One region of the Methylophilus flavus genome, then DNA from elsewhere that is predicted to be linked to it. Evidence: predicted binding sites of a transcription regulator. Region 1 holds the regulator's gene; the other holds the start of a gene.

Region 1 (11,305 bases):
AAAAAGCGAACAGCAGGGTGATGAAATCCGCATAGGAAATCAGCCACCTGTCGTGGCCGTCATCGTCGTCATCGTGAATCCTGCGCCGGTACATTACGACTCCCTGAGGCGCAGATAGGCTTCCAGGCGTTCACTGACCAGTTTCGGGTTATCGCCCCTGGCGATGGAGACCCAGGCATTCAGCAACATTTCACGGCGTGAAATCTCATGCTGTATATGCCCCTTCAATTTATTGGCAATCGGCAGAAACACCAGGTTAGCCAGCGCAACCCCATAAATGGTGGCCACGAAAGCCACCGCAATGCCGCTACCGATTTTGGCAGGATCCGACAGGTTTTCCATGACATGGATCAGGCCCAGCACCGCGCCAATAATACCCACTGTAGGCGCATAACCACCGGCAGCAGACCAGATTTTGGCCGCATCACGTTCCTGCACTTCAAAATAATACATATCGATGGCGCACACTTCGCGGATGCGGTCAGCAGGGGTGCCATCGACCAATAACTGTAATCCTTTACGCACAAAGGGGTCTTTCTCTCGCTTGATATGGCTTTCCAGCGATAACACGCTTTCCTTGCGTGCTTGCTGGCTCCATTGGTTAATACGCTGGGCCAGTTTGTGACGATCATCTTCAGGATGCACAAACACCCAGCGCAGCATGCGCAGACCTTTGAGAAATAACTTGAGTTCACTTTGCAGCAACACGGCGCCGATAGTCCCCAGCATTACCACCATAAAAGCGGCTGGCTGCATGAGTGACTTCAGGTGCCCACCTTCCAGGGTTTGCCCCAGCACCAGGCCAGCGATCGCAATGATCAATCCTGCAACGCTGCCCCAATCCATTAGGATACTCCGGTCCAGGACTTGTCACGCATGGACGCACGCAAGCGGGCGACGGCCTGGCTGTGCAGCTGGCATACGCGGGATTCCGAGACATTCATGATGGCGCCTATCTCTTTCAGGTTCAGTTCCTGTTCGTAGTAAAGGCCCATCAGCATTTTTTCCCGTTCCGGCAGATTATCTATCGAAGCGATCAATGCTTCGCGGAAATCACTTTCCAGCAAGGATTTTACCGGGTCATTACTACTGTCATCATCGACAAAACGGTCAAGAAAGTGTTCGCCACCGCCATCATCGTCATGAAAATCTTCGTAATAGATCAGCTGGTGACCCTGACAGTCACTCAATACATCATAGTAGTCTTCAAGGCTGAAGTTCATGTGCTTGGCGATTTCGGATTCAGTCGGCGGGCGGCCTAATTTCTGTTCCAGTTGCTGTACGGCCACTTCGATATCACGCATGTTTTTGCGTATACCGCGTGGCAGCCAGTCGGCACCACGTAACTCGTCCAGCATGGCGCCACGTACACGTTGTGACGCGTAGGTTTCAAACTGGGCTCCGTGCGTATCTTCGTAACGTTGAATCGCATCCATCAGGCCTATCATCCCGGCCTGCACCAGATCGTCGACTTCCACGCAGGAGGGCAATTTGGATTTAAGCTGGTAGGCCATTCTTTTGACCAGGCCGCTATGCTGCTTCAGCATCTGGTCAGTATTGTTGGTTTTGCCTTTAGCGGTATACATGTTTTCCCTCTTTACTCTAGGCAGCAGCCAGTGACGACGTGGTTAAACGTTGTTGATCCAGGCTTTTGGCAATGGCTTTAAACGCCATGGCTGACTGCATTGCCGGCGTTGGCTCGACTGCAAGACGGTTTTTTAAACCGGCATTAGGTTTAGCCTGGGCTTTTTGCATTGATTTTCCATCAGGAATCGCACCCAGAAAACTCAGGGTGACTCCCAGGAACTGCTGGCAGACCTGGTTCAGCCGCATGAAGTATTGCTGGCCTTGTTCATGACTGGCATCCGTGACCACGACACTTAAAGGCATCTGGCCATGTTGCTGGCAAATGCGCTTGATGGTGGTATAGGCTGATTTAATGGCCTCATCATGGCGTTCCATCTGGATCACCAGGGTATGCTGGGCCATCACGGGCAGGACTAATGTCTGGTCACTCGGGTCTAATAAAGCTTCTATCATTACGGTATCGTAGTCATACGCAAGTTGGTTCACTATAGCGTCGAGCTCGGTTTTTAAATCGCCGGATAAAGGCGAGGTTAATGCGTCAGTTTCGGTCAGGCTGGCAAGGTCGTAGCCTTGCGGATGTTTGACCACAGCGCGGCTGAGTATATTTTTGCGTAACGCCACAGCTTGCAAGGTGTATTTGGTCATGGGGCGCTGCTTGGCCTGTATCAATAGCACCTGCTTGCCGGGGCTGACCATGCTGGCGGCCAACTGGCTAAGCCAGTTGTCAGCAGGCTGGCCATTTGCTGACATGACGCTGATCATGCGTGCGGATGACCTGGCCATGATACGGCGCAAGCCATCGGCCTGGTCACGGTAATTAAACATGCTGCTGATCTCCCTGCGCCTGCATCATGCTCGAAATCACCAGTGGCAACTCTTCATCCAGGTATTGATAAGGCAGGCTGGATTGATGCGGGGTTAACACTCTTTCCACCAGGGCGTGTTTATTGGCTACTTCAATATCTTCCGGCACGCGTTGACCGCCGGTGGTGTAGTACAGACGCATACGCTCACGGATCAGCACATCCAGCACATTGCCAATCGCAGCCGCTTCATCCAGTTTGGTCACGATACAACCGGCAATATCATGCTTTTTATAGCTGCGCATCACATCGGTCAATGTTTCACCGGTTGAAGTCGCGTTCAGGCATAACAGTTTCTGGATAGGGGTTTCAGCCCTGCTCAGCATGGATAGCTGTTCAGTCACGGCCTGGTCACGCTGGCTGACACCGACGGTATCAATCAGGATCATGTGCTTGCCTTTTAACTCATTCAGGGCAATCTTCAAATCTTCTTCATCTTTTACCGCATGCACCATCACGCCAAGGATCTTGCCGTAGATACGTAATTGTTCGTAGCCGCCGATACGGTAGCTGTCAGTGGTGATCAGGCCCAGGTTCTGGGTGCCGTGTTTCATTACATAACGGGCAGCCAGTTTGGCTGTGGTCGTTGTTTTACCGACACCAGTAGGGCCAACCAGGGCGTATACACCGCCTTTATCCAGCAATGCATCTTCATCATCCAGAGTATGCAGGTTGCGGCTGATCACTTCTTTCGCCCACATCGGTGCCTTGTTCACATCAATATGTTGTGGCATTTTTTCCGCGATCTGGCGTGACAGCGCAGCGCTGAAGCTGGCAGAAAGCAGGGTGCTCAATACTTTTGACTTGGCCGGGCTGTGCTGCAAATGATGCTGCCAGGTCATGGCACTCATCTGCGTTTCAAAGTTGCTGCGCATATGACGCATCTCCTGCATCATGGTCAGCATTTTTTCTTCCAGCGTTTGCGTGGCAACCTGATAGGCCTGCTCCTGCTGCTCGCTGTGCTGTTTAAAAAAATCCATCATCATGTGATCATTGCTCGGCGTTTCTTCTGCCACCGGTTGAGCGATCACCGGTTTTGCAGCTGGCTTGGCATCCGCCATGCGCGGCTGGGCTTTAGCAGGCATTCCCTGAGCACTAACCGTTTGCCCGTTTGTGCTCTGACCATTCACATAATCCAGCAGGCTGCGCGCAGCATCGTTCGGAGAATCGGAGGACTGCTTGCCAGCGGTATTATCAATATCAGTTTCAAGCATGGCCATGATCTCGGTGCCGCCATTGACGCTGCGATTGGCAACGATAATGGCATCTTCACCTAAGGCCTGTTTGACTTGAGCCAATGCTTCACGTGCATTCTTGCCAAAAAATCTTCTGATATTCATGTTATTGCGCTCCGATTAAACTGGTCACTCGTATTGATTTGTTGTCTGGCAACTCGTCGTGCGACAACACTCTGAGATGCGGGACTGTCCTTCTTAAAAACCTTGATAAAGCCTGGCGTAGTGGGGCGGCTACCAGTAAGACCGGTGTCAGCCCCATCTGCTCCTGTTGTCTGGCAGCCACTTCTGTCTGTTGGGACAGCTTTTCAGCGATGCCAGGTTCAATCACGCTTTGTGCGGATTGATTATTTTGTAATGCCTGCAGCAGCAACCGTTCCAGCTGGCCATCCAGTGTCATCGCAGTCACTTCATCGCTGTAAGGGAACAAGTCCTGCACGATGGCGCGTCCCAGTTTGACACGAACCATCGCAGTAAGGTCATTCGCATCCTGGCTATATTGCGCATGGTCAGCCAGGGTTTCCAGGATGGTGCGCATATCACGGATATGTACGCCTTCGTTCAACAGGTTCTGTAATACTTTTTGCAGCGAAGAAAGTGTGATCAGCTTAGGCACGATCTCTTCAATCAGTTTGCTGGATTCTTTACCCAGATGGTCCAGCAGTTGCTGTACTTCCTGGCGGCCCAGCAGTTCACCGGCATTCAGGGAGATCACATGGTTGAGGTGGGTGGCGATTACCGTACCCGCATCCACCACGGTATAGCCCAGGCTTTGTGCATATTCTTTACGCTCTGATTCTATCCAAACTGCTGGCAAACCAAATGCAGGATCAGTGGTTTTAGTACCATCCAGTTCGCCGGTTACGGCACCCGGGTCTATCGCCAGCATCTGGTTGAAGTTGGACTCACCGCTCGCCATCTCTACACCTTTCATGGTGATGCGATAGGCGTTAGGCTTTAAAGTCAGGTTGTCACGGATATGCACTGTCGGTGCCAGAAAGCCGATCTCCTGCGCGAATTTCTTGCGGATACCTTTAATACGTTTCAGCAGTTCGCCACCTTGCGCCTTGTCCACTAGCGGGATCAGGCGGTAACCGACTTCCAGGCCCACAGTGTCTACTGGCAATACATCATTCCAGGTGGCTTCTTCGGCTTCGCTGGCAGGCGCCAGTTTATCTTCCGGTTGCGGTTCCAAAATCGCTTGCAGCTTGGCTTTTTCCTGTTTCTTCTTCACAGAGTAAGCCATACCGCCCAGCATGGCACCCAGTGCCAGGAAAGCCAGGTGTGGCATGCCAGGGATCAGGCCGATACCGCCGATGATGCCGGCAGTCACGCTCAGTACGCGTGGGTTTTCAAACAACTGGCTGATCAGCTGGCCACCGATGTCTTCGTTGTTGGCGACACGGGAGACCACCACACCGGCTGCAACAGAGATCACCAGTGAAGGGATCTGCGCCACCAGGCCATCACCAATCGCCAGCAGGGTGTAGTTCTTGACTGCATCGCCAAAGCTCAGGTCATGTTGCACCATGCCGACGATCAGGCCGCCGACGATGTTGATGATAATCACCAGGATGCCGGCGATGGCATCACCACGCACATACTTACTGGCACCGTCCATCGCACCGTAGAATTCTGATTCCTGGCTGACTTCCTTACGGCGGCGGCGGGCTTCATCTTCAGCGATCAGGCCAGCGTTGAGGTCAGCATCAATCGCCATTTGTTTACCCGGCATCGCATCCAGGGTAAAACGGGCGCCCACTTCAGCAATACGGCCAGCACCTTTGGTGATGACGGTAAAGTTGATAATGGTCAGAATCACAAACACCACGATACCCACAGCGTAGTTACCGCCGATCAGGAAGTGGCCGAATGCCTCGATCACTTTACCGGCCGCATCCGGGCCGGCATGGCCTTCAGTCAGCACCACACGGGTAGAGGCCACGTTAAGCGCCAGGCGCAACATGGTCGTCATCAGCAATACGGTAGGGAAGGCGATAAAGTCCAACGCCTTAGTGGTTTGCAGACCTATCATCAGTACCAGGATAGACAGTGCGATATTAAAGGTGAAAAACACATCGAGCACGATGGCCGGCAGCGGCAATATCATCATCGCCAGCAGCAATACAACAATGAGTGGTGCCGCGACTGCGCGACCGTCCAGTTTTCCCATCATTTGTTGCCAGTTGTTCATCTATAAGCTCCTTAACCTGCTCTGATTACTCAATATCTGTTGCAGACGACGGTGTTGCCACCAGTGCATGCGGGTCCAGTGCATCCGGTACCGGCACATCGGCAGGTACAGGTGGACGCACGCCGCCATGTTGTTTGAATACGCGCAGCTGGAATACATAAGCCAGGATCTCGGCCACTGCTGCATACAAGGCTTGCGGGATTTCACGTTCAAGTTCTGTATGTGCAAATAACGCACGGGCCAGTTTGGGTGACTCCATGGTCATGACATTGTGCTCCGCTGCAATTTCTCTGATCTTGAGTGCGATGGCATCCATGCCCTTGGCGACCACGATAGGTGCGCCGCTTTCGCCTTCTTTATAACGTATCGCCACTGCATAGTGCGTCGGGTTGGTGATCACGACATCGGCAGTCGGGATATTGCTCATCATTCTTCTGCGTGCCATTTCACGTTGCTGCTGACGGATACGGCCTTTGACTTCCGGGCTACCTTCAGCTTCTTTCGCTTCGTCCTTCAATTCCTGCTTGGTCATCTTATGCTTTTGCGCATATTGATAAAGCTGGTAGGGCACATCGATCACCGCGATCAACACCAGGGCCGAGGCAATGGTCAGGAAACCGGTCACCATATAATCATTAATGGCGCTGATGCCGGACTCAAGCGGCATTTCAGACAGTCCCAGCATAGGCTGCAGATCTTTTTTCACGATGGTGTAGCCCACAGACGCCACTAGGATAGTCTTGGCTAATGATTTCACCAGCTCGACAAGTGAGTTTTTGGAGAACAGGTTGCTTAATCCTTTAATAGGATTCAACTTGCCGAAATTAGGCATCAGTGATTTCTGCGACATCACCCAGCCGCCGACCAGGATAGGGGAAGCTACTGCCACCGCCACAATGATCACTGCCAGTGGCAGGAAAGCCCACATCACTTGCTCAACTACTTTGAGTAAATGCGTAATCAGCAGTGCCGGTTCAAACGCCATCGCCTGGTCAAATCTTAAACCTTGTCTTAATACATCCTTTAATGCTTCACCCATTGGTTTGCCCAGCATCATGATCGCCATGCCGCTGGTGAACAATACTGCACAGGCTGCCAACTCACGGGAGCGGGGGATATCGCCGTCTTCGCGTGCCTTCTCCAATCGCTTGGGGGACGCGTCCTCGGTTTTCTCCATATCGCTGTCATCAGCTGCCATAACACTCACTCTTGGGTTTCAGAACACACCATGTGTTCCGTGACATGAGTGATTATTAAGCAGCACCCCACTTTTTTATAGTTGGAATAAAGGGACTTATTGACCGCAATCTAATCGTTATGAATTGAAAATTGTTAATAAGTGCAAAGATTTAAATTATTTATTATTTATAAACAATGACTTATGAAATAAATAAATTATTTTTAAAGAAAACCCTAAAGTTTTAGTGAGGGTCGCCGTAAACGAGTTATGACAAAAAGTGCCCGTGAATTGAATTCGATGCCGTCAAAACTGGAAAAAAACGGCTGTTAACGGAATACAACGGGAAAACTTTAATTAATTTTTGAATTGAAAGGTTCTGACTACTGCGAGAATAACCGTATATTTATTATAGTTAAACATTAAATAAATATCATAACCATTTGTTTTATATGGTTATGTGTTGTGCCATGCCGGGTTTTGTAAGACAAACACCTACATGGCTGTTTTCGTCCGTCTTACAAAATTAACCGACAAACCCTGATTGTTGGCATCCATGAATGCGCGCAAAGTACGCCTAACGCAAATGCGTACTTAAATTGAACCGCAAATAAATGGAGAAAAGATCATGAATGTCATGCAAAACGATTTACTCGCTGAAATCAAAGATGCCAATCTGAACTACCTGATGCTGGCACAACAACTGATCCGTTCTGACAAAGCGACTGCAATTTTCCGTCTGGGTATCAACAAGGAAATCGCAGACCTGCTGGAAAATCTGACCAACCTGCAATTACTCAAATTGTGTAACACAAACATGCTGCTGACTCGCTTCCGTTTTGATGACAGCGAAATCCTGGGCATGCTGACCAGCTACACTAAAGATCCTGCTCAAGCGCACCTGCACACAGCGGTACTGATGTCTGCCCAAGCAGCAGAATCTAACGTATAAGTTGTAATTCCCATCTGACGATTAAAGAATAGAAAAGAGGGTTTATCATGCAAAAGAAGAGTGTAGTTAACGAAGCAGAACAAATTAAACTGGCCATGCAAATGATTGAGTTGGGCGCACGGTTACAGTTGCTGGAATCACAAACCACTTTATCTCGCGAGCGTTTGATCAAGCTCTACAAAGAGATGAAAGGTGTTTCACCACCTAAAGGCATGTTGCCATTCTCGACCGACTGGTTCCTGACCTGGCAGCCGAATATCCACTCTTCAATTTTCTATAATATCTATCGTTTCATGGTGGATTATGCAGGTGTAGAAGGCATACACGCGATTATCAAAGCCTACACACTGTATATGCAACAAGTGCAGAACCCTGATGGTGGCCAGACTGAAGAGCCTATCCTGTCACTGACCCGTGCCTGGACCCTGGTTCGCTTTATCGAAAGCAAAATGCTGACAACTAAAGTCTGTCATTGCTGCGGCGGTCAATATATCGTCAACAGCTACGATTTGAACCAGAACTATGTATGCAACCTGTGCCACGTACCTTCACGTGCCGGTAAAACCAAAAAAGCCAAAGAACTCAGCTACAAACTGGTGTCAATGTCAGCTTAATGGCTGGATAAATAGTGGCTGGCAGGTTGAACAAGTACAACCTGGTATTTCAAGTATTTAAAGAAAGACTCAGCATGCGTTCTATCAAACTTTCGGCAGGGGCGTTGCAGCAAAATAGCGTTGCGCAATGTCTCCTGTCTCCAAAGTTATGGATGCAGAAATTAATGCCGTGCAAGTTATGGTGCCAGGCATTGCTGATACAGTGTTTGAGTCTGCTGTTGATTGCGGGCGTCGCGCCTGGCGTAATCAACAGCGTATTCGCTTTCGAATTGCGAAGTGTGGGACTATCACTGGATTCGATCTGGTTCTGGCTCATTCCGCATGCAATACTGGTCAGCGTGATGGCCTGGGCGGCTCGTATGCCGGTCTGGTGGCGCTGGATCCATGTCATTTTCCCGCTGGCTGTGATCACCATGCAGCAGATTGCCTTACCCGCGATTGTTTACCTGGCCGGTTTTGTGATCACCCTGGCGCTGTATTGGTCAGTGCACAATACCCGCGTGCCTTTTTACCCGTCTTTCCCCGCCACCTGGCGTGCCATGCACAATATCCTGGATCAACACGCTGGTGAGCAGCCTTTACGTGTACTTGATATCGGCAGCGGCCTTGGGGATGTTTCCCTGTTTTTATCCAGGCAACGTGCACAAGACCAGATAGACGGCATTGAAATTGCCCCTTTACCCTGGCTGGTCAGTGTCTTGCATGCGACTTTTTCCCGCAGTCGTGCCAAATTCACCCTCGGTGATTACCGGCAAACCGATTTCGCGCAACTGGATGTGGTATTCGCTTATCTTTCGCCAGCAGTGATGGCAGATGTCTGGCAAAAAGTACACCAGGAAATGCGCCCGGGCAGCCTGTTTATAAGCTCGGAATTTCCGGTAGCGGATGTGACTGCCGCCCGTATTATCTATCCTTCACCAAACTCTCCTGCACTTTACGTCTACACCCTGTAATACCTATTGCCGTGGCGTATAGCGGCTTTCTCGCAGGTATATATCCCATGACTCCGATAAGTGATCGTGACTTATTGTTTACGCTGCCTGTATGCACTGCAAGCTAATTAGCCTGCTAAATCCCTTTTATTTGCAACATTGAAACGGGGTAGCGATTGTTATGCTATCCATATTCAATGCGAAAAGTGGAGTAGGGCATGTTCGTTATCATTGGTTATGTAGTCGTTTGCGGCATGATCTTCGGGGGCTATGCGCTCGCAGGCGGCCATTTGGGCGCGCTCTGGCAGCCGCTGGAAGTCATGATGATTTTCGGTGGCGCGTTTGGTGCGTTCATTGTCGGTAACGACAGTAAAGCCATCAAGGCCACCGTCAAAGCCTTGCCTACCTTGTTCAAGGGCTCCAAATACTCCAAGCAACTGTATATGGATTTACTGGCATTGCTGTTTGAAATCCTCACCAAAATCCGCAAGGATGGCCTGATGGCGATCGAAAAAGATATCGAAGACCCTGAGTCCAGTGCTTTATTCGGCAAGTATCCCACCATTCTGCATGACCACCACCTGGTCGAATTCATCACCGATTACCTGCGTTTAATGGTGTCCGGCAATATGGATGCCTTCCAGGTAGAGAACCTCATGGATAACGAAATTGAAACCCACCACATGGAAGGCCATGTGCCTGCCCATTGTATCGCCAAGCTGGGCGATGGCTTGCCAGCCTTCGGTATCGTGGCTGCGGTGATGGGTGTGGTGCACACCATGGAAAACGTGGCATTACCGCCTGCCGAGCTGGGGATCCTGATTGCGCACGCACTGGTGGGTACTTTCCTCGGTATTTTGCTGGCTTATGGTTTTGTCGGCCCTTTGTCCGGATTGCTGGAACAGAAGCTGGAAGAGTCCAGCAAGAGCTTTCAAACCGTCAAAGTGGTATTGCTGGCCAGCCTGAACGGTTACGCACCACCGATTGCCGTTGAATTTGGCCGTAAAGTCCTGTACTCCACCGAGCGTCCTGGATTTAGCGAGCTCGAAGAGCACGTGAAACAGGCCAAGTCGAAATAGTTAACGAAGTTATTGAATCAGCGTATCGCTGGAGAACATCATGGCAGAAGATCGTGTTGCCCCGATTATTGTAAAGAAGATAAAAAAATCCGGTGGTGGTCACCATGGTGGCGCCTGGAAGATTGCCTATGCTGACTTTGTGACAGCGATGATGGCGTTTTTCCTGCTGATGTGGTTGCTTGGTTCTACCTCGAAAGCGCAAAAAGAAGGTATTTCTGAATATTTCCAGACACCATTACATATGGTGTTGATGGGTCCTTCGGTGGGGCAAAGTGATTCGGCCTTGAAAAACACCGGTGGCAAGGATGTCACCAAGAAGCAAGGCCAGGTCAAACCGGTTGATGGCGACCCTGGCAAGCTGAAGACAGTCAAGATCGAAGATGTGAAAGAAGCCTTGAAGCGGGCTGAGAAGATCAAGCTGGAATCACTGAAAGCCAAGATCGAGCAGGCCATAGAGGAAAACCCGACCTTGAAGCAATTCAAGGAGCAGTTGAAACTGGATATCACCAGTGAAGGTTTGCGTATACAGATCATTGATGAGCAGAACCGGCCCATGTTTGAGAATGCCAAGGCAGAATTACAGCCTTATGCAAGGCAGATTTTGCGCGAAATCGGTAAAACACTGAACGGCGTGGATAACAAGATCAGCCTATCCGGCCACACTGATGCTGC
Region 2 (11,305 bases), 320 kb from region 1:
GACGGAGGACTCGCGCTCACTGATCTCCCAGTGCATGCTTTGCCCAGGCCAGACTTCACCATGCCAGGCCAGGCGTTGCTGTTCCAGCACCTGCAACTGCTGGGCCACCATTTCCGGTGGCATAAAATTGGGTTTGTTTTGCGGTTCCTGCAATAGCTGATGCCAGGGCCGGCTGCCCAGTGCTGCATCCTTGAGGTGGGATTCGTAAAACAGGCCGGAACTGTCCAGCGCATGTTTTAAATCCTGCGCCAGTACCTGCGGCTTTTGCGGGCTATGGCTGACAATCGCTTGTGCCTGCAATGCATTTGCCTGCTGCTGGAACATGGGTGAGTTTAACCAGCGCTGTAACTGCTGGGCAGGGTTACTCAAATCGACCTGGCTGGCGGTCTGCCCCGCCATCGCCCCTAACAGCTGAGGCAGATTATCCGCTGTGTCTGATTGCGATGCGGTCAGCAATCCGGTCGTCACCAGGCTGGTGGCAGGCTGATCAGCGGTTTTAGGCTGGGTCTGTATCCCCCAACGCACTTGCGGGTATACGCTTTGTGCGTCTTTCCCGGTCGCTGCCTGGCCCAGGTATTGCATTTGCAGGGCTTGTTGCTGAGCAAGATGTGCGGGTAATTGCATCTGCACCACAGCCGGTTGCTGGTTGGGGAGTTGCACCTGGACTTTGAAATTGGCCAGTTCCGAGCCATTGGCGACATTGGATTCTTTTTGCAGGATCATGCCGGTGAATTGCATGCCCGGGCGAAGGCGGCTCCACAAGGGCGCTTCGGATTGTGCCCCTTCAACCGGCAGGATCGAGGAGACGGCACGCAAGCTCTCTGTTTCTTGTGCTACGAAACGATTAGCGAGAACTTGCTGGATAGGAATCATTTATTTAGCACTCGCTATATGGCATCGGGCGGGATGCGCGCATGTAGCTGCGCATCAAAAATCATATCGGTAATCCTGTGCATCACCGGGTAAAGCAGGTTACGGATCTCGCCATCATCGGCCAGGATTTTCTGTACCAGCTTCTGTTTGCGGCTATGTTCTTCCGCGTTCAATGTTTCGGATTGCAAGCGCAGGTTTTGTTCCAGCGTTTTAATCACTTCGATCTTGAGCATATAAGACTGCTCAAGTTCGGTGACTTTTTCCCAGGCGCTTTGTCTGGCGGCAATCAGCATCTGCTCCATGATTTTCGCAGAAGATTCATAGGTATCAATCAGTGCTTTTGACATCATCTTATACTCCGGCAACAGCCAAACGGTTGGTATTTACTGCAGGAATGGACTGCGCCTTTTGAGAAACCAGTGCATTAAAAGGTGCGCTAGCCTGGACAGTCTTTTGGGCACCGGATTTCTCCAGTGATTCCCATGCACTTTTCAACTCCATCAATAACTGCTGGATTTCATTTACTTTCTTCACATCCAGACGCAAGCTGGCCTGCATCAGGGTACGTGTCATATACAGGTAAAGCTCATCCAGGTTGCTGGCAATCTGGCCACCGGCACGTTTATCCAGGCTGGATCGCAAGCCATTATCAATGATCGAAACCGCTTTGGTCAGGCACTCGCCTTTTTTCTGGATATTGCCCTGCCCCATCGCCTGCTGGGCCTGGATACACGCGGTAATCGCGCCTTCATACAACATCACAGTCAACTTCAGGGGGCTGGCATCTACCACGCCGGTTTCCAAGCCAACATTCGCATAAGCATTAATGCCTGATTGTTTCATTCCAAACATAAAATTCTCCTGATTCCTAATTCCTGATGCTGTTAGCTTTTATTCAATGCAGCAATTTGTTGACTGAGGTATGAGCTGGTACTTTGCATACCGGAAAGTAATGCATCCAGTTTTGCGTACTGCGCCCTGTATCGCGCTTCAATCGCTGGTAATTTTGCGCTTAAATCCGTAGATTTCTTGTTCAGTGCCTTGATAGAGGTCTGGATACCGTCGGTTTTAACGGTCAATGAACCGGTCGTATCCAGCCAGCCGCCTATCATGCTGCTGAGTTCACCCGCCAGGCCTTTGTTAAAAGTCACCGTGCCACGGCTGCCTGTAGCGGAGCCATTGATGGAAACCTTGAGACCCTGGGCTGCATTGTCAGCCGCACCGATCAGGCTGGCGCCGCTGCCATAAGCCGTCACGCCATTGATCATACCGGCTGCATCCTGGCTGCTCGTTCCCAGACTGGTCACATTGATTGCATAAGTACCGGTCTGTGTCTTGTTCGAGCTGCTGACATACGTTACTTGCGGGTCCGAGGTCGTGGCAGAAGGCGAAAACAATTTGGCCACATCGGTTAAATTGGTGTTTAACGCCGTGGTTAATTTGGCAGTATCCAGCGTAAGTACGCCATTTTCACCTGACTTCACCCCGATATCACTCAGCGTGCGGAAGGTGGTTGCCGTGGTTGAAGGACGTGCCAGCATGGATTTGAGCTTGACCATAATGTCGCGCGTGGTTGAATCCCCGAGCAAAGGCCCGTTGGAGGTAGAACCCCCTTCTACAAACTTGGTCAGGTCACGCAAGCTTGAATTCAGCTTGTTGTAGGCATCGACAAAGTTCTGTACCGATGCCTGTATGGTGTCAGTGTCTGTGGCGATTTCCAGCGTGGTATTGACGCTGGTGATGGATTTCAGGTTTAAAGTCACCCCCTGGATCACATCATTCAACGTATTGCTTGGCTTGCTGATACTCAGGCCATCCACCGTCAGCAGGGCATTTTGTGCGCCCACCAGCTGTGTCATGTTTTTACCTGCACCCACAGTGCTTAACGGGTCATAGGCCAGCGCTGATAAACCGGTACCATCCGTGCTGTTCCCATCACCATCAGTGACATCAATTTTCAGGCTGTTGACCGCACCGGTATCTTTTGAAGTGATCACCAGGCGGTTACCGCTACCGTCATTCACGATTGATGCGGATACTGAAGCATTTTTGGCATTGATCGCATCACGAATCCCGGACAGTGTATTGTTGGTACTGTCTATGGTGATACTCAATGCCTGCTTGTCTGCATTGGCCGTGAAGCTTGCAGGGCTGGCAGTGTAGGTACCAAAAGAGATATTGAGCGTCCCTGTGCCGATCACATCGGTGGCACTGGCATAAGCCGATGTTGCGAGTTTTTGTGAAGTAGCCAGCTGGGTGACTGAAATGCTGTAGCTGCCGTTTGCCGCTGTACCGTCCGCAGTCGCCGCAAGGCTGCTGCTGTCAGTCAGTTTGGCAGATTGTGCCGTGAATTTGGCGGCGGTTGCCAGTTTATCAACGGCGGCCTGAAAAGTACTTAAACCGCTTTTCAACGTGCCGTAAGCGGTGAGTTTGGTATTGTATGAGCTGACTTGTGTCTTGATTTGTGTGATGGGCTGTTGTTCAAGCGTCATCAACCCGGTGACTATCGAGTCAATTGCCAGACCGGATGCACCGGTTGTTGATGTAATTGAAGCCATCTTTTAATCTCCAGACACTTTTAAAACAGTTGCCCTAAACTGCCTGCCTGATCACCAGACCACGCAATTTATCCAGGGTTTTACTAATCGCAAGTACTTCTTCATTCGGGATCTGGCGCAATACTTTTTGTGTTTCAGTATCCACTACCTTCACCACGATGCGATCAGACTCATCATCAATCGAAAACTCTATGGTTTGCAATGCGGGCGCAACATACTCATTCAACTTGTTCACCGCACCTGTCAAAGTTGCTTTATCCAATACATCAGCAGCTTTTTGCTCACCATTTCCATACTTCACCAACTTAAGACTGTTTACAGCAGCCAGTCCGCTTAACGGACGTCCACCTATTCCATCTATAGATTGACTCATGATATTGCTCCTTCTGCTTAACCTAAATCCACAGAGAGTGTTCTCTGTGGATCAGGATTCGACTGGTTTAGGGAATTAACCTCTTAACAGTGTCATCACTTGGTTAGGCAGCTGGTTAGCTTGAGCCAACATCGCTGTACCTGCTTGTTGCAGGATCTGTGCACGTGTCATCTTCGCTGTTTCTGAAGCAAAGTCAGCATCCATGATACGAGACTTGGCAGCAGACATGTTCTCAGAAGAGATTTGCAGGTTGCTGATCACAGATTCAAAACGGTTCTGGTAAGCACCCAATGTCGCACGGTTGGTGTTTACTGAATCCAGTGCTGAGTCGATCGCTGTCAGTGCTGCAGAAGCCGCAGAAGCTGAAGACAGTGAACCAGCCATACTTACCGCAGCGACAGAGCTTACGCTGATGGTGTCAGAAGCATCTGCACCTACCTGGAACTGATAACCTTTACCTAATGCAGCTTCACCGTTGAACTTGGTTGCAGTACTTAAACGTGTCAACTCTTCTTTCAGTTGTGTGTATTCTGCATCCAGGTTTGCACGGTCACCAGAGCTGTAAGAACCGTTAGCTGCCTGTACAGCCAATTCACGCATACGTTGCAGAGCATCTGTACCTTTAGACAAACCACCTTCAGCAGTTTGCAGGAAAGAGATCGCGTCGTTAGAGTTACGAACTGCAACATCCATACCGCGGATTTGAGCATCCATACGTGTTGCAATTGCCAAGCCGGCGGCGTCATCTTTAGAACTGTTGATACGCAGACCTGAAGACAAACGTTGAATCGATTGATTCATGCTTGACTGGGAAGTACCCAGGTTACGTTGTGCGTTTAAAGATGCAATGTTTGTGTTAATTACTGAAGCCATGTTATTTCTCCTTGAGAGTCGTATATCCAGTTAAGTGTCAAATCGTCGTATTACTATTACTTCAACGTTGATTCGCTTACTACTTACTAAATCTTGCTAATTCATCGTTGTTGTTTATGTTATCGACCGCTTCCGAAATTTCTTTAATGTTGCATTTAAAATTTCTTTTTTACATCTTTACATCGGTCGAGCACTTGTTTCTGTTAACGACGGCTCTTCGGAGTTCTTTAGTCCTTGTTGAAATTTCATGGTTATAAATTCAATTTGACCTATTTTAAATAAGGCCAGCCCGAATTCATTTGCGGAGTTAGCCGTGAATCACCTCTTAATTTATTTAACTAGCTGATGCGATATCTGCCTGAAAAGCAACCTTATATATAGATAAGGATTTAAAGGTACTTTAAGGCGTTTTTCACACAATCAATTTCATGCCCTGCATTTCATAATTCCTATAGATGTTCAGCTCGCCTTTCTGGCGGATGTGAACTAGGCATATATATAGGAGTGTTGCATGGCATCAGTTTATGTAGGTATGACGGTAGATATTCTGCATCACGGACATATCAATATCATCGAGCAGGCAAGAAAGTATGGCGATGTCACGATTGGTTTATTGTCCGATGCGGCTGTGGCAGATCACAAACGCTTGCCCTACCTGACTTATGATCAACGTAAATCTATCGTTGAGAATATCCGTGGTGTGGTGAATGTCGTGCCACAGGATGAATGGGACTATGCGCCCAACCTGCTGAAACACAAACCTGACATCATGGTGCATGGCGATGACTGGCTGGATGGCCCGTTACTGCCTTATCGTGAACGCGCCCGCGCAGCACTGGCTGAATATGGCGGCCACCTGATCGAGATTCCTTATACCCGCGGCATCTCCTCAAATGAAATGCTGGGCCAGATTCAAACACTGGGCACCACCCCTGATATCCGCCGCCGTACCTTAAAAAGATTGCTGGCGGCCAAACCGATTTCCCGTTTTATTGAAGCGCACAATCCGATCTCGGCCCTGATTGCAGAGCATGCCATCGCCCAGCGCAATGGCAAGAACTGCCAGTTCGATGGTTTCTGGTCCAGTTCTCTGACCGACTCAACCGCGCGCGGCAAACCGGATATTGAAGCGCTTGAGATCAACAGCCGCTTATCCAATATCAACGATATTTTTGATGTCACGACCAAACCACTGGTGATGGACGCTGATACCGGCGGCAAGCTGGAGCACTTTGAACTCAATGTGCGCAGCATGGAGCGCCTGGGTATTTCCGCCACTATCATAGAAGACAAGATAGGTCTGAAAAAGAATTCCTTGTTTGGCAATGAGGTGGCGCAATTGCAGGATGACATTCAACCGTTCTGCGACAAGATCGCCGCCGGCCGTGCCGCCCGTGTCAGTGATGACTTTATGGTGATTGCGCGTATCGAAAGCCTGATCCTGGAAAAAGGCATGGAAGACGCCGTCAAACGTGCACAAGCTTATGTCGGTGCAGGCGTAGACGGCATCATGATCCACAGCCGCCAGAAATCGCCGGATGAAGTATTCGAGTTTGCCAAAATCTTCAAATCCGAATTCCCGACCACGCCATTGGTATGTGTCCCTACCAGCTATTGCACGGTGACCGAAGAAGAACTGGCCGCACGTGGATTCAACCTGGTGATTTATGCCAACCATATGATGCGCGCGGCTTATCCGGCCATGCAGCGCACGGCCATGGAAATTCTCAAGAACGGCAGAACCGCAGAAGTCGAATCCGAACTGATGTCGATCAACGATGTGCTGTCGCTGATTCCCGGTACCAAATAATAAAAGGAGCATCCATCATGATTGAAGCTGGTGCATTTCTGGAAGCGCTGCAACATGCAGGTGTGCAGTTTTTTACGGGCGTGCCCGATTCCTTATTAAAGGAATTGTGTGCCTGCTTTTCTGACCGCCTGCCCGAGCATAAACATGTGATCGCTGCCAATGAAGGCGGCGCCACTGGCCTGGCGATGGGACATTACCTGGCGACCGGTAGCCCGGCACTGGTGTATATGCAGAATTCGGGCCTGGGTAATGTGGTGAATCCGATTGCGTCACTGGCAGACCCGCAGATTTATGGTATCCCCATGCTGATGGTGATCGGCTGGCGCGGTGAAATGCAGCAGGATGGCACCCAGATCCATGATGAGCCTCAGCATGTCAAGCAAGGCCAGATCACGCTGGAACAGCTGGAAATGATGGGCATCCCGTTTGAGATTTTCCAGACAGACTTAAGTTGCGCCTTAACACAGACCCGTCGCCTGCTGGCATTGGCAAAACGTCGCTCCGGCCCGGTGGCCCTGGTGGTGCGCAAACAGAGCTTTGCCCCGTATAAAGCCAAAACAGTGATTAAATCCGGCCATGCCAATGAAGCCACCCTGCCAAGCCGTGAAGATATGCTGAGCAATATCGTGCGCCTGCTGGCTGAGGATGTTGCCGTGGTCGCGACCACCGGCATGGCATCGCGTGAGTTATTTGAATTCCGCCATGCTCAGAATAGTGGTCATTCGCGCGACTTTTTAACCGTGGGTGGTATGGGGCATGCCTCACAGATCGCTTGTGGCATCGCACTCGCTCAACCTGACCGGCAAGTGGTTTGCCTGGATGGTGACGGCGCCATGCTCATGCATATGGGTAGCCTGACGCTCAGCGCCCAGCAGCGCAACCTTGTGCATATCGTCTTTAACAACGGCGCACATGATTCCGTTGGTGGCCAACCGACCGTTGCTGCACAATTGAATTTATCCAGCATTGCCAAAGCGGCCGGATACCAATGGGTGATTCGCGTCAGTTCAGGCAGCCAGCTAAATGAATCGCTGCAATATGCATTAAGCCTGGGCCAGAGCTGCTTTATTGAAGTGCTGTGCCGTCGCGGTGCACGCGCCGATCTTGGCCGCCCTACCCGTACACCGGCACAGAACAAACAGGACTTTATGCAATTTCTGGAAGAGGTCGCGTATGCCTGACCAGTCGCCAACCTTACTAGCGCATATCACGCAGCAAAACAGCGCCAAAGCCTTGTTTACCGCAGGGCCTGCCAGCTTGCTGGAAGAAAACCTGCTAGGCCTGCGCCCGTGTTTTGGCCGGGGTGACACCGATTACCAGCAAGTGGAACAGGCTGTACTCGATGCATTAAAAAGCATGACAGGTCATGCGCAGATCGCCCGCCTGCAAGGTTCTGCCAGCCTGGCGCTGGAAATCGCCTCATTGAATTTTCTGTTCGGCAAAGTACTGGTGATAGACAGCGGCTATTACGCACAACGCCTGGTCAGTTTTGCTGAAGCGGCACAACGCCTGGGCCATGTCAGATCAGTGACTGTCGTCAACTGGCTGGACCTGGCAGATATCGCCGACCAGTATGACTGGATAGTGGCTTGTTATACCGAAACCAGCATAGGCCTGAAACTGCCTATGAATGAATTGCGTGCACTGGCGAACCGTGCCGACGCGCAACTATTCCTGGATGCGACCGCTTCAATTGGTCTCGAAGCCGACCATGACCAGGCGGATGTGATTGCCTATAGCTCCTGCAAAGGCCTGTTTGGCCTGACCGGTGCCGCCTTTATTGCCTTTAACCAGTTACCGACCAATAGCGTAGACGGGTTTTACCTGAACCTGCATACCCACCTGGAACGGCGTATGACTGGCCCTTACCATGCGATCGCTTCGCTATATGAAGTGTTGCCCAAGCATAATGATTTACGCGAGGCGGTGTTTATTAACAAGGCGGCCATGCTGCAAAAATTTGCAAACTATGCCACCCACCCGGCCAGCCACCAGCCTGCATTATGCACCTGGGTGGATGCCAGGATAGGCTCACAAGACCCGCGTGCCGTGTTGTATGCACCACGCGGCATCAGCCGTGGCAGCGTGGTTTGCCATCTTGGTGAAGCGCACCTTGGCTCATCTGCACAGGGTGATATCTTGAATATGCTGGAGGTACTGGCGTGAACGCACCTAAACGCATCATGGTCGATATGTCCGCCACGCTGATCCATCACGGCCATGTCCGCCTGCTGAAACAGGCGAAACAGCTAGGGCACGTAGTAGTGGCCTTGACCACCGATGAAGAGATACGCAGTAAAAAAGGCTACGAGCCAGAACTGGATTATGCCGCGCGTGCAGAAGTATTACTGGCCATGCGCGATGTCGATGAAGTCGTGCCCAGCCCCTGGTTGCTGGATGAAGCGTTTTTAGCGCAGCACAATATCGATCTACTGGTACACGGTCACGACAACAGCAACCCGATCGCCGCTGAAAAATTACATATCCTGCCACGTACAGAAGGCATCAGCAGCACGCAACTGCGTGCCCGTGTACTGAAAGCCGTCAGTCAAAAAATGGAAGCTAACTCATGAGCAATTTATGGCAACAAATCTGGGAAAAACGTACCCTGCAACCACAACATGCAATCACGCTCGAGACCTTGATCTCGCTGGATGGCTTTGATAGCGGTGCCGGCAAGATCAATCTGGCCGACTGGCAGGAATATACCCGCCGTATCAGTGAAAAGCTGGAGCTGAAACCGGGCAACTCCGTATTTGAAGTAGGTTGCGGTGCCGGGGCTTTCCTCTTCTCATTACGTGAACAAATGGCGCTGGAAGTCGGCGGCCTGGATTATGCCGCAGGTCTGATAGCAGCCGCGCAAAAAGCCATGCCAGATGGTGAATTCCTGGTACAGGGTGCGCAGTCGCTCGATACAGAAACAACATACGATTTTGTCATCGCCAACAGCGTGTTTCATTATTTTGATGAGGCGACCGCCGCGCAGGTATTACAGGCCATGTGGAAAAAAACCAGGCATGGGATTGCCATACTGGATGTGCCGAATGCGGCCACTCGTGAAGCCTGTGAACTGGCTCGCCGTGAAGCGCTGACCGAGGCTGAATACGAAGAGAAATACCGTGGTTTGCACCACACCTATTACACACCGGAATGGTTTATCAATCAGTTACCGGAATGGCCACACCAGGCCTTCGAAAGCTGCGTGCCTAACTATACGCAAAGCGAATTTCGTTTCAGTGTGATTTTCTCCAAACACTTACATGGATAACGACTGATCATGACGACATCCACATTAAACACCCTGCCTGCAATTACTTTCTTTTATACCGATAATTGCGAACGCCAGGCCCTGGCGCCTATCGCGGATGAAGCGGCAGGCAGAGGCTTCCCGATTCAATGGAGCATGGATTCCAGGCAATATGCCGAAATCGGCGTCTATTGCGAGCATGCGTGCAAGCCAAATGCCGGCTTTTCCATTATATTGCTGCACGACCTGGCACAGCGCCATGATATCTGGCCTCACTTCTGGCATCATGAACCGTGGGATGCCTTTGATATGGGCATCGTACCCGGCGCTAACTGGGTAGACCGCTGGCAAACCCAGGCAGTATTTGCCAAGGCCAGACCTAAATTAGGCGTATTCGATCTGGGCTGGCCCAAGGCCGACCTGGTCTACCGCAACCAGGATGAATTCAAGCAGCAGGCGAAAGCCTTGCGCGAACAACTGGGCCTGAAATACGAACGCTCGGTGCTGTACGCCCCTTCATGGGAAAACCACGGCAAGCAGGATGACTTTGTTCAAGCTTTGAAAGATCTACCGGTAAACCTGTTGCTGAAACAGGCACCCTGGTCAGAAAAATACCGCTGGGTACTGAATAATATCGACGAAATGGACGCGCTGCACAGAGGCTGCGCCGACAATGTCTATGTCATAGACCGCGAGATCAGCATCATGTACTGCCTGGGTTTGGCTGATGTCATGGTATCTGACGAATCCAGCGTACTGACCGAAGCTTTGCTGCTGGATGTACCTGGCGTGGCAGTGATTGACTGGGTCATCCCGGACACCAACCCGCCAAGACCGGCTTGTGTGCCTTACGATTACGTGACCAAAACCACACGCGCCAACCTGCGCGACACTGTGCTGGACGTACTGGAACGCCCGCAGCAGTACCAGGCCGAAATCAGCGTCAACAAGCAACAGCAGTTTGCCCACCTGGGTGAAAGCGCCAGACTGATTGTCGACAATCTGCTGGCAGCTTTGCAAGGCCAACCATTACCTACGCCTGCGCTGACTGCACAGGTTGAAATCGACCGCACCACCTACCAGCAGGCAGAGCAACTGGCAGCGCAAGGTGATATGCAACTGTCTACGCAGATCATGCTGGAACTGGTCAAAAAAGGCAGCACCTGCTGGGAGCCTTACAATGACCTCGGCACTTTCCTGGTAGGCCAGGGGCAGTTTGAAGATGCTGAAATGCTGCTGGAAAAAGCGGTGCATTTTGCGCAGGAAAACCCTGCGATTCCGCTGAGCAATCTTACGGAAGTGTATTGTTTGCAGGAGAAAGCGGACAAGGCGTTGCAGACGCTGGTGAAACTGAGCAAGCATGCGCCTAACTCGGCGGCGTCTATTCCGCATATACGCAAGTGTATGGAAACGATGTTTTAGGCTTGCCAACCTTGCGATAGGTGTCGCAGCGTTTCTTGCAGCATGCTTTGTGCATGTGTATCAGTAGCCTTACATGAAGCAGAAACTCTCTGCACAAGCCGTCATTCTGGCGGAGGCCAGAATCCAGGCAAGGTTCATGACTAGCTTGG

Evidence for each region. The regulator FliA, encoded in region 1, starts transcription of late flagellar genes. The targets are predictions, from matches to a motif close to CTAAAGTTNNCNNAAANNNTGCCGATANNA.
Region 2: ACFQ2T_RS03480 (flagellin N-terminal helical domain-containing protein) is a predicted target of FliA. The motif match lies at 4,879-4,908, and genes of this name have one in related genera.

What each region holds. Positions count from the first base shown of each region.
Region 1 is NZ_JBHTLN010000001.1:410,057-421,361, forward strand. Features, by position in the region: gene ACFQ2T_RS01935 (flagellar motor protein MotB) at 1-94, opposite strand, end outside; gene ACFQ2T_RS01940 (flagellar motor protein) at 94-846, opposite strand; gene ACFQ2T_RS01945 (RNA polymerase sigma factor FliA) at 846-1,586, opposite strand; gene ACFQ2T_RS01950 (MinD/ParA family ATP-binding protein) at 1,603-2,412, opposite strand; gene flhF (flagellar biosynthesis protein FlhF) at 2,405-3,790, opposite strand; gene flhA (flagellar biosynthesis protein FlhA) at 3,792-5,879, opposite strand; gene flhB (flagellar biosynthesis protein FlhB) at 5,905-7,077, opposite strand; gene flhD (flagellar transcriptional regulator FlhD) at 7,685-8,008, shown strand; gene flhC (flagellar transcriptional regulator FlhC) at 8,056-8,622, shown strand; gene ACFQ2T_RS01980 (class I SAM-dependent methyltransferase) at 8,697-9,575, shown strand; gene motA (flagellar motor stator protein MotA) at 9,773-10,633, shown strand; gene motB (flagellar motor protein MotB) at 10,674-11,305, shown strand, end outside.
Region 2 is NZ_JBHTLN010000001.1:733,625-744,929, forward strand. Features, by position in the region: gene fliK (flagellar hook-length control protein FliK) at 1-873, opposite strand, end outside; gene ACFQ2T_RS03460 (flagellar protein FliT) at 888-1,223, opposite strand; gene fliS (flagellar export chaperone FliS) at 1,225-1,725, opposite strand; gene fliD (flagellar filament capping protein FliD) at 1,758-3,431, opposite strand; gene ACFQ2T_RS03475 (flagellar protein FlaG) at 3,466-3,807, opposite strand; gene ACFQ2T_RS03480 (flagellin N-terminal helical domain-containing protein) at 3,880-4,677, opposite strand; gene aepX (phosphoenolpyruvate mutase) at 5,189-6,487, shown strand; gene aepY (phosphonopyruvate decarboxylase) at 6,505-7,668, shown strand; gene ACFQ2T_RS03495 (hypothetical protein) at 7,661-8,653, shown strand; gene ACFQ2T_RS03500 (adenylyltransferase/cytidyltransferase family protein) at 8,650-9,060, shown strand; gene ACFQ2T_RS03505 (class I SAM-dependent methyltransferase) at 9,057-9,755, shown strand; gene ACFQ2T_RS03510 (tetratricopeptide repeat protein) at 9,765-11,156, shown strand.